DNA from 3 places in the Neorhizobium sp. R1-B genome. Region 1 is predicted to be linked to each of the others. Evidence: predicted binding sites of a transcription regulator. Region 1 holds the regulator's gene; each other region holds the start of a gene.
The links. The regulator LexA, encoded in region 1, represses DNA repair genes until DNA is damaged. The targets are predictions, from matches to a motif close to TGTTCNNNNTGTGTTCNG.
Positions count from the first base shown of each region.

Region 1 (3,275 bases):
CTCGCACAGCAGCACGTTCGGATTGCCGCTCTGGGTGAACTTGGCAAGCACGTTCTTCATGTCCCAGGGGGCGAGAAACTGGCCCTTTTTGACGTTGATGACGCGGCCGGTCCTCGCGGCGGCGACAAGCAAATCCGTCTGGCGGCAGAGGAAGGCCGGTATCTGCAGTATGTCCACAGTGCCTGCGACCATCGCACATTGTTCTTCGGTGTGGATGTCGGTCAGAACGGGGAACCCGAATTCCTTCTTCAGATCGGCGAAGATTTCCATGGCGTTTTCCAGCCCGATGCCGCGCTTTCCCGAAATCGAGGTGCGGTTTGCCTTGTCGAAGGACGACTTGTAGACGAGGCCGATGCCGAGCTTGCCGCAGAGTTCCTGGAGCGTGCCGGCGATCATGAAGGCATGGTCGCGGCTCTCCATCTGGCAGGGACCGGCGATCAAGGACAGGCGCGCATCCTGTGCAAAAACCACCTGGCCCTTTCCTTCGCCGACTAGGACGCGTGGATTGGCAGAAACTTCCATAAATCTATTCCTCGAAGCCGAACAAAACACCCTGGCCGGGTGCCGCCTGGACCAGAACGCGGCCTTCGCGGCGGACGAATGCCACGTCATTAGCAGCAAGGATGATCTCTGTCACGGCAAGATCGGCCGTCTTGAAGATGACGGCTCGGCCGTGCAAACCATCTGCACCAGCGACCGGCGGGAGCGCAAATTCCGCCTCCAGATCATCATTTCCCAAAATGCGAATCCGCGCGTTTGCGGCGGCCAATTTCAGAAAACCGGGCTCCACCTCCCCCCGGGCCATCAACACTTCCTCGACCAGAGGGGCGAAGTCGGACGGCGCTTGAGCGGACAGGATGACCTCGCTCAAACCGACAACCGTATTGGCGTGCCGCTCCAATTCGCCTCGGTCGGACGGCAGCGGAGCAAGGCGCTGAACGGAGAACAGGAAAAATTCGGGCGCCCGGTCATCGCCTGCAAATGCCAGCCGAAAGCTCGCCTCTGTCTCGGAACCGTCAGGCATCCTTACCGTGCGCGAAAACTCCAGAATGTCGCCGGCGGAAATTCCGCGCAGCCTGAACCGGGCATGATCGGCGACGGCATCCTGCGACGCGACGACCAGGGCAGAAAGCCCCTGCCTGTTGCGCCCTTTTCGAAAGGCGAGATCGCGCGCGGTAAAGACATTGCCCCGCTTGGCGGCAGCGCTCGCGTGACGGCGGTTGGTGATCGCCAGTGGCTCCAGATAGGTACCATCCGAGAAGAACACACAAGCATTGGCAGTGCCGAAAGGATGAAATGCATCCGGTGCGACAGTAAATCCGAGATCGGAGAGCCGCGAACGCGCGAACGCAAGGTCCGCCACCGGCAGTACGAGATGATCGATCGATCTTGCGTTCAAGCGAGGCCCCCAGGAATTTCAGAATCGCAAAGCTAAAATGGCAGCGGGCACGCCGTGCGCAAGTGGTAACGAAGCAGATATCTTGCAGACATCTATGAAGAAAAAATCATCATACTTCACGAAAATTTAGGGACTTGCGGAACACATATGGAACATATAGTGTCCGTTCTTGATTTGTTTCCGACTCTTGAGGGTGCCGAAAATGCTCACGCGCAAACAGCAGGAATTGCTTCTGTTCATACACGAACGGATGAAGGAATCCGGCGTACCGCCCTCCTTCGACGAAATGAAGGATGCGCTCGACCTTGCGTCCAAGTCGGGTATTCACCGGTTGATCACCGCGCTCGAGGAACGCGGCTTCATCCGCCGCCTGCCGAACAGGGCGCGCGCCCTGGAAGTCATCAGGCTGCCGGAAGCCTATGCGCCCAGCATTCAGCCGCGCCGGGGCTTTTCGCCCAGCGTCATCGAAGGCAGTCTTGGCAAGCCGCAACCGGCTGCCGCCTCTGCGAAGCCCCCCGCCAACGACGATAGTTCCAACTCAACCACGGTTCCCGTCATGGGCCGCATCGCGGCCGGCGTTCCGATCTCGGCGATTCAGAACAATACGCACGACATCGCCGTCCCTGCCGAGATGCTCGGGTCGGGCGAACATTATGCGCTGGAGGTCAAGGGCGATTCGATGATCGAGGCCGGCATCCTCGACGGCGATACCGTAATCATCCGCAACGGCAATACGGCCAATCCGGGCGATATCATCGTCGCATTGGTGGACGAGGAGGAAGCGACACTCAAGCGCTTCCGTCGCCGCGGGGCGTCGATCGCGCTGGAAGCCGCCAACCCGGCCTATGAGACGCGGATTTTCCCGCCGGACCGGGTCAAGATCCAGGGTAAGCTTGTGGGTCTCATCCGCCGCTATCATTGACCAGTTTGCCCAGCGGTTCCGGCAGGGATGAGCTGAAGATCTGGCGCCGCCAGTCGTAATGGCGATGGCGGGTCCATGGGCGGTCTTGGCCAAGGAGCGCTGCACGAAGCCGCCAGCGGTGGATGTCCGCGGAACCATCAAAAAACAGTTCGAGCGCTCCTGCGATCCTCAGCGCGTTGCCGTTGATCATCAGGGCTCCGGAACGGCAGCGGTCAAACCTGGCACGTGGAGCGACGACGATATGCGCAGCGTCGCAGGCGACGCCGGCATAACGCGCGTCCTCCACATGAACGACTACAGCGCCTGCGGCGGTTTTTGACGCGCACCAGGCTCGCGGGGTGCAGATGAACCGGCCGACCGGTACCTGCTTCATCCCGCGGCTTGACGTTTCTCTCTCCTCCGTCGTCAATTCAGCACGCTCGCCGAGACTGTTCGAAGGCAGCGGATTTCCTCCGGACTTTCCCTCCGGGAGCCTGTCTCCGGCGGAGACTTGTCTTTCGCTGGCAGCAATTCCGGTTTCACCGGGTCCCCCAGCAGAAGCGCCCGCTTCCATTGATCATAGACAAATTCCGCGGGACGGGTGCGATTGGTGGCGATGCCATTACCATCTGTCAGGGCAATCATGGTGCCATCCTCGGAGATCAGGAGATCCGGAAGGGATCTCGACCGCTCCTGCCATGACAGCAACAAGCCGGCCACCAATAGAGGAATACCCAAGTATCTGAGCCGGGTTCTCAGTAGCGTCAGCAGAAGAAAGCCTGCCGTCGAGACGACCAGGAACCAGGGATGCTGGCGGCCGATGCCTACATCGCCGCCCCAGGCCGCCACATGCCTGGCGATCGCAATCACCGCTTCCAGGCCGAGGCCCATGAGCTTCAGGAACGGCCCATCGAGCCCGAAGGGCATCAGCAGCATGCCGATCAATCCCGCCGGCATGACCACGAAGGAAATGAC
Region 1 is NZ_SOEM01000019.1:55,352-58,626, forward strand. It holds gene kdsA (3-deoxy-8-phosphooctulonate synthase) at 1-522, opposite strand, end outside; gene EDE05_RS21080 (VOC family protein) at 527-1,399, opposite strand; gene lexA (transcriptional repressor LexA) at 1,602-2,321, shown strand; gene EDE05_RS27335 (hypothetical protein) at 2,302-2,694, opposite strand; gene EDE05_RS21095 (ComEC/Rec2 family competence protein) at 2,727-3,275, opposite strand, start outside.

Region 2 (3,275 bases), on a different contig from region 1:
TCCGTTGCAATGTCGTACAGATCTCGCGTGAAATCCCACACCTCAATCTGCGTCGAGCTGACGATTCTGGCGATTTCGTGCAATTCGCCGCAGGTATCGATTCCTCGACTATCATAGTACCAGAGCTGGTTTGAGACGATCTCGATCATCATCCCGGCGGCAAGCAAGGAAGTGTCGGAGAGCGTGATCCGCTTTTGGCCTGGAGTGATGGAGGCGGTTAGCGTAATTACCCCCGCAGGAACAATAACGCGCTGGCTTGCCAAGTGGTCGCGAAAAGACCTCATTCGGCGTTTCCACCTTGACGTGAATGGATAGTTCAGGCTTGAGCCACAGCAGGACACACCGCCGCATGGAACACCGACCGATGACCAATCCCGATGATCCCTTCGCCGAAGCAGACGACTTCGAGATCGCGCCCGTGCGGCTGACGGTCGATCTCGGCGCGCTTGCCGACAACTGGAGGGAGATGGCGCGCCGCTCCGGCTCCGCCCGCACCGCCGCCGTGGTCAAGGCGGACGCCTATGGCCTCGGCATCGAGGATTGCGGCACGGCGCTTTATGAAGCCGGCGCGCGCGACTTCTTCGTGGCGGTGGTGCAGGAGGGTGTGACGCTCCGCACCTATGCGCCGGATGCGCGGATCTATGTGCTTTCCGGCATCTGGCCCGGCCAGGAGCAACTGTTCTTCGAGAACGGCCTCGTGCCCGTGCTCGTCTCCGAAGAGCAGCTTGCTTTCTGGATGTCGGTCACCGCCGAACACGGCGATCATCCTTGCGCGCTTCAGGTGGATACAGGCTTCAACCGGCTCGGCATTCCGCTCGAGGACGCGATCGCCTTTACCGACGACGTGTCGCGGCCGGCGAGCTTTTCGCCAGTGCTGGTGCTGTCGCACCTCCATAGCGGCGACACGCCCTCCTCCGAGCTCAACCAGAAACAACTGGAATCCTTCCGAAGGGTTGCCGACGCTTTCGAAGGTATCGAAACAAGTCTTGCAGCCTCCGCCGGGATCTTTCTCGGCTCTGACTATCATTTCGATCTCACCCGGCCCGGCATTGCGCTTTACGGCGGGGAAGCCGTGAATGGCGGGAAAAATCCGATGCGACCGGTCGCCAAGGCTGAGGCGCGTATCATCCAGATCCGTGACGCGAAAAAGGGCGAAACGGTCAGCTATGGCGGCACCTATCAGCTTTCGCGCGACAGCCGGCTCGCCATCGTCGCCGCGGGTTATGCCGATGGCTACCTGCGTTCGCTTTCCGGTTCCGGGGTGCCGCTTCGCCAGAACATCGGGCATGGCGCCTTCGGCTTTGTCGCCGGACGCAAGGTGCCGGTCGTCGGCCGCCTCACCATGGATCTGACGATCTTCGACGTGACGGACGTTCCGGCAGCGGAAATCCGCTCTGGTGACTATGTCGAACTCTTCGGCCCGAACATGCCGCTCGACGACGTCGCCCGCGCGGCGGGCACGATCGGCTACGAGCTCCTCACCAGCCTGGGGCTGCGTTACGAGCGGCGGTACATCTATCCCGAATAACCGCAAATCTTCTTGCCAGTGAAGGGATTTCAGGATTAAAAGCACATGTTCCGCTTTTGTTCTGCGCGGAAAACGTGACTATCGAAAGCGGCGGCTACTTCATGGCAAAACCCAAAACCCAATTCGTCTGCCAGAACTGCGGCACGGTGCACAACCGCTGGGCCGGCAAGTGCGACGGCTGCGGCGAGTGGAACACGATTGTCGAGGAAGATCCGATGGGCGGCATCGGCGGCGGTCCCGGCAAGGTGCCGAAGAAGGGCCGTGCGGTGTCGCTGACCACGCTTTCCGGCGAGACCGAGGAAGCTCCCCGCATCCATACAGGCATTTCCGAACTCGACCGGGCGACCGGCGGCGGTTTCGTTCGCGGCTCGGCCGTCCTGATCGGCGGCGATCCCGGCATCGGCAAGTCGACGTTGCTGATGCAGGCGGCGGCCGCCCTTTCCCGCCGCGGCCACCGGATCATCTACGTGTCCGGCGAAGAGGCCGTCGCACAGGTGCGGCTGCGCGCCCAGCGGCTCTCCGCCGCCGACAGCGACGTGCTGCTCGCCGCCGAAACCAATGTCGAAGACATTCTTGCAACGATCGCCGAGGGCAAGCGGCCGGATCTCGTGATCATCGATTCGATCCAGACGCTCTGGAGCGATACGGCCGATTCGGCGCCCGGCACCGTCACGCAGGTGCGCACCGGCGTCCAGGCGATGATCCGTTTCGCCAAGCAGACGGGCGCTGCGATGGTCCTCGTCGGTCACGTCACCAAGGAAGGCCAGATCGCCGGGCCGCGGGTCGTCGAGCACATGGTCGACGCAGTCCTCTATTTCGAGGGCGACCGCGGCCACCACTACCGCATCCTGCGCACGGTCAAGAACCGGTTCGGTCCGACAGACGAGATCGGCGTCTTTGAAATGTCCGATAAGGGGCTGCGGGAGGTGTCGAACCCGTCCGAACTCTTCCTCGGCGAGCGCAATGCCAAGGCGCCCGGCGCCGCCGTTTTTGCCGGCATGGAGGGAACGCGCCCCGTCCTGGTGGAGGTGCAGGCCCTCGTGGCGCAGACATCGCTAGGAACCCCCAGGCGTGCCGTGGTCGGTTGGGATTCGTCGCGGTTGTCGATGATTCTCGCGGTTCTGGAGGCCCATTGCGGCGTCAGGCTCGGCCAGCACGACGTGTATCTGAACGTGGCAGGCGGCTATCGCATCTCCGAACCGGCCGCCGATCTTGCGGTCGCTTCGGCGCTCGTCTCGTCACTTGCCGGGCTTGCCCTGCCCGCCGATTGTGTCTATTTCGGCGAAATCAGCCTCTCGGGCGCGGTGCGGCCGGTTTCGCAGACCGCCCAGCGGCTCAAGGAGGCGGAAAAACTCGGGTTTGCGGGTGCGATGCTGCCGGCCACGTCCGCCGAAGTGCCAAAGGGCGCGAACGGACGCTGGGTCACCATCGAAGACCTGCCGGACCTGGTGTCTCGGATCGCAGGTTCCTCGTCGAAGCTGCGCCAAACACCGGAAGATGATTGATCTTCCGTTAACAGGTCCGCTGTTGTATGACGGCTGCGAGACAGCGGGGGCTGTCGCGCATTCGGCAAGTCTGGAGTAGTTCTTATATGCCCATCACGATTTTCGACGGTATTGTCATCGGCGTGACGCTGTTTTCCGCCGTGCTCGCCATGGTTCGCGGGTTTTCGCGGGAAGTGCTGTCGATCGCAAGCTGGGTGGGCTCGGTCGCCGCGGCCTATTATCTCTATCCGCTGCTTCTGCCT
Region 2 is NZ_SOEM01000002.1:78,238-81,512, reverse strand. It holds gene EDE05_RS03180 (hypothetical protein) at 1-284, opposite strand, end outside; gene alr (alanine racemase) at 365-1,528, shown strand; gene radA (DNA repair protein RadA) at 1,630-3,033, shown strand; gene EDE05_RS03165 (CvpA family protein) at 3,120-3,275, shown strand, end outside.
Region 2: the regulator LexA is predicted to act here: its motif matches at 1,575-1,592, upstream of radA (DNA repair protein RadA).

Region 3 (3,275 bases), on a different contig from region 1:
CAAGAAGTCCTGACGCATCATGTTTGCCGATGGCATGCCTTTTGAAACCGGGTCCACCGAGGAGGCGGGCCTTTTCGAGCTGGCCCCGGCGAAGATCAATCTCGCCTTGCACGTCACGGGACAGCGGTCTGACGGCTATCATCTGCTCGAAACTGTCGTCACCTTTGCCGACGCCGGCGATCGGCTGAAGTTTGCGGCAGCGGAGGGCGACGAATTCACCGCTTCCGGACGATTTGCGCACCTTCTACCCAATCAAGCGGAAGGCACCTATGGGAATCTGGTGCTAAAGGCTCGCGATCTGCTGCGGGAGAAGCTTAGAACAACCGGCTTCACCGCTCCGCCCGTCACAATCCATCTTGAAAAAAACCTGCCCGTCGCTGCCGGAATCGGAGGCGGGTCTGCAGATGCTGCAGCCGCCTTGCGGGGTCTCCTGCGCTTCTGGAAGAGCCCACTGCCGGAACCGGAAATCCAAGCTCTTGCCCTGGCACTTGGCGCCGATGTGCCCATGTGCCTCAAGAGCGAGGCCCTGGTCGCCAAAGGCATAGGCGAAGACATTGCAGCCTTGCCCACCTTGCCGTCGCTCGCCCTCGTGCTCGGCAATCCGTTGGTGGGCGTTTCGACGCCCGACATCTTCGAGCGGCTCAGCCGCAAGGAGAATCCACCGATCGGTGCCTTGGAAATGGATTGGATCCCTTTCCTCAAAAGCCTACGCAACGATCTCGAGCCGCCGGCACGCTCGCTGGTGCGCGAAATCGACCAGATCTCCAATATGATCGGCGCAGAAGGCGCCATACTGACGCGGATGTCCGGTTCAGGCGCCACCTGCTTCGGCATATTTCCTTCCGCCGAGATCGCAGAGAGAGCCGCGGAAAATCTGACCGGCCAAAGGCCGGACTGGTATTTCCAGGCGGTGCAGACCGTTGGCCAGAACGCTGGAAAGACATCATGAGCCGGATCGACGAAACCCGTTCCTTCATTCCGGTCGGCATTGCCGTGCTTACCGTTTCCGACACCCGCACATTGGAAAACGATAAATCGGGCGACACCCTTGCGGCACGCATTGCGGAAGCAGGCCATGAAATGAAGGCCCGCGCCATCGTGACTGACGACAAGGACAAGATCGCCGCTCAGGTGCGGGAATGGACGCTCGATCCCGAGATCGACGTGGTGATTACCACCGGCGGTACGGGCTTCACCGGTCGTGACGTCACCCCGGAAGCGCTTGAGCCGCTTTTTGAAAAACGCATGGACGGCTTTTCCGAGGTCTTCCACCGCATTTCCTACGACAAGATAGGAACTTCAACAATCCAATCACGCGCGACCGGCGGAGTGGCGAATGCCACCTTCATCTTTGTGCTGCCGGGCTCACCGGGCGCCTGCAAGGACGCCTGGGACGGCATCCTGAAGGCGCAACTCGATTATCGGCACATGCCGTGCAACTTCATCGAGATCATGCCGCGGCTCGACGAGCACCTGAAGCGCGGCGCCTCATCGCAGAAATAGCCGGAGCGGCTCCCGCCCAGCTAATGCACCGCCTTGGCGACCCAGGCGGGAATAATTTCGCTGACGAGCTTGATGGCTTTTTGCCCCTTCGCCAGCGTTTCAAGATCCATGCCTGACTTCGCGAGCGCGATTGCCTGGCGTTTGGGAAAAAGCAGGCCATGTTCCAGCGGAGGAACGGCCCGCCCGATGCGCTTGAAGAACGGCCGCCGGTAAGTCCGAGATGGGGCGAATCGGGCCGGTTGCCTCCCGAGTGCGAGATATTCCATGACCTCATCGATCCAGCCTGTCTGCAATCGGGCGCCGGGCTCCAGCAACAGCAGCCACTCGCCCCGCGCGGACCGCAAAATATCCTTAATGTCCCAATGGGTGTGGAAACGGCAACCGGCGGCATCGGCCACCCGGGAGGTACCATCCCGCGAGCCGTGATCAAGCACCACCACGTCGCTCACGAGCCCTTCCACCGCCGCGGAAACAAGCAGCGAGAGCGTCTGCGCCAGCTCTGATTCCTGATCGCGGCATTCCAAGATGACAGTCAGCATTCCTGACGTTTACCGCATCGCGCCACAGAAAACCAGAAACCTGTCGCCAAATTTTGTTCTTGCAATGTTCTTATTTTGCGGCTAGGAATTTAATCATCAGAAACGGGACGAACACCCGTCAGGAGCACCCCATGAACGAGCTGTCCCATTTGCGGCAGAGCGCTTTGGCGCCTGCTCATACGGCCGATATTGCCGATGCACTGGTAAAGTCCTCCGGTCTCAGGGTCGAAGTGGACCGCAGGCGCGGACGTGGGGCCGGGCTCAATCCGAGCGGCCGCTTCGAGGCAGAACGCCGGGAGGTGTTCGACGACGGGTGGCAGACCATCGAAGAACTCGAACCGTTCAAGACAGAGGTGCAAGTCGAAAAGCCGCGTACTGCAATCACCCGGAATGAATCCCCCGACCTGTCTTTCGACCGCTCGATAAATCCCTATCGTGGCTGCGAACACGGCTGCATCTATTGCTTCGCGCGGCCGACCCACAGCTATATGGGTCTTTCGCCGGGGCTCGATTTCGAATCGAAACTGTTTGCCAAACCCGACATTCCGAAGCTGCTTGAGCGCGAGCTTAGCAAACCGGATTACAAGGTGCGCGCAATCGCCATCGGGACCAATACCGATCCGTACCAGCCGATCGAGCGAGAATGGCGCATCATGCGGCAGATCCTCGAGGTCCTGAACAAGGCCAATCACCCGGTCGCGATCGTCACCAAGTCGGCACTCATTACACGCGATATCGACATCCTTTCCGAAATGGCTTCGAAAGGGCTCGCCAAGGTCGGCATCTCCGTCACCACGCTGGACCGCAAGCTTGCCCGCACCATGGAGCCGCGCGCCTCGACCCCTCCCAAGCGCCTCTCAGCCATCAAGGCGCTGACCGATGCCGGAATTCCGACAGCGGTCATGGTGGCCCCCGTGATTCCGGCGCTTAACGATCACGAAATCGAGCGGATACTCGAGGCAGGCCATGCGGCAGGCGCGACGGAGGCAAGTTATGTGCTGCTGCGCCTTCCTCTGGAAGTGAGCCCATTGTTTCGCGACTGGCTGCTGCAGAATTATCCCAACCGCTATCGGCATGTGATGTCGCTCGTCCGCTCAATGCGCGGCGGCAAGGATTACGACGCGGAGTTCGGAAAGCGGATGAAGGGAGCCGGGCCTTATGCCTGGCAGATCGGCCGGCGATTCGAAATGGCGACGAAACGGCTTGAAATGGTCCGCCGCGGTCTGCCGCTCC
Region 3 is NZ_SOEM01000001.1:72,084-75,358, forward strand. It holds gene EDE05_RS00285 (tetratricopeptide repeat protein) at 1-13, shown strand, start outside; gene EDE05_RS00290 (4-(cytidine 5'-diphospho)-2-C-methyl-D-erythritol kinase) at 35-949, shown strand; gene moaB (molybdenum cofactor biosynthesis protein B) at 946-1,503, shown strand; gene EDE05_RS00300 (glycosyl transferase) at 1,524-2,042, opposite strand; gene EDE05_RS00305 (PA0069 family radical SAM protein) at 2,174-3,275, shown strand, end outside.
Region 3: the regulator LexA is predicted to act here: its motif matches at 2,097-2,114, upstream of EDE05_RS00300 (glycosyl transferase).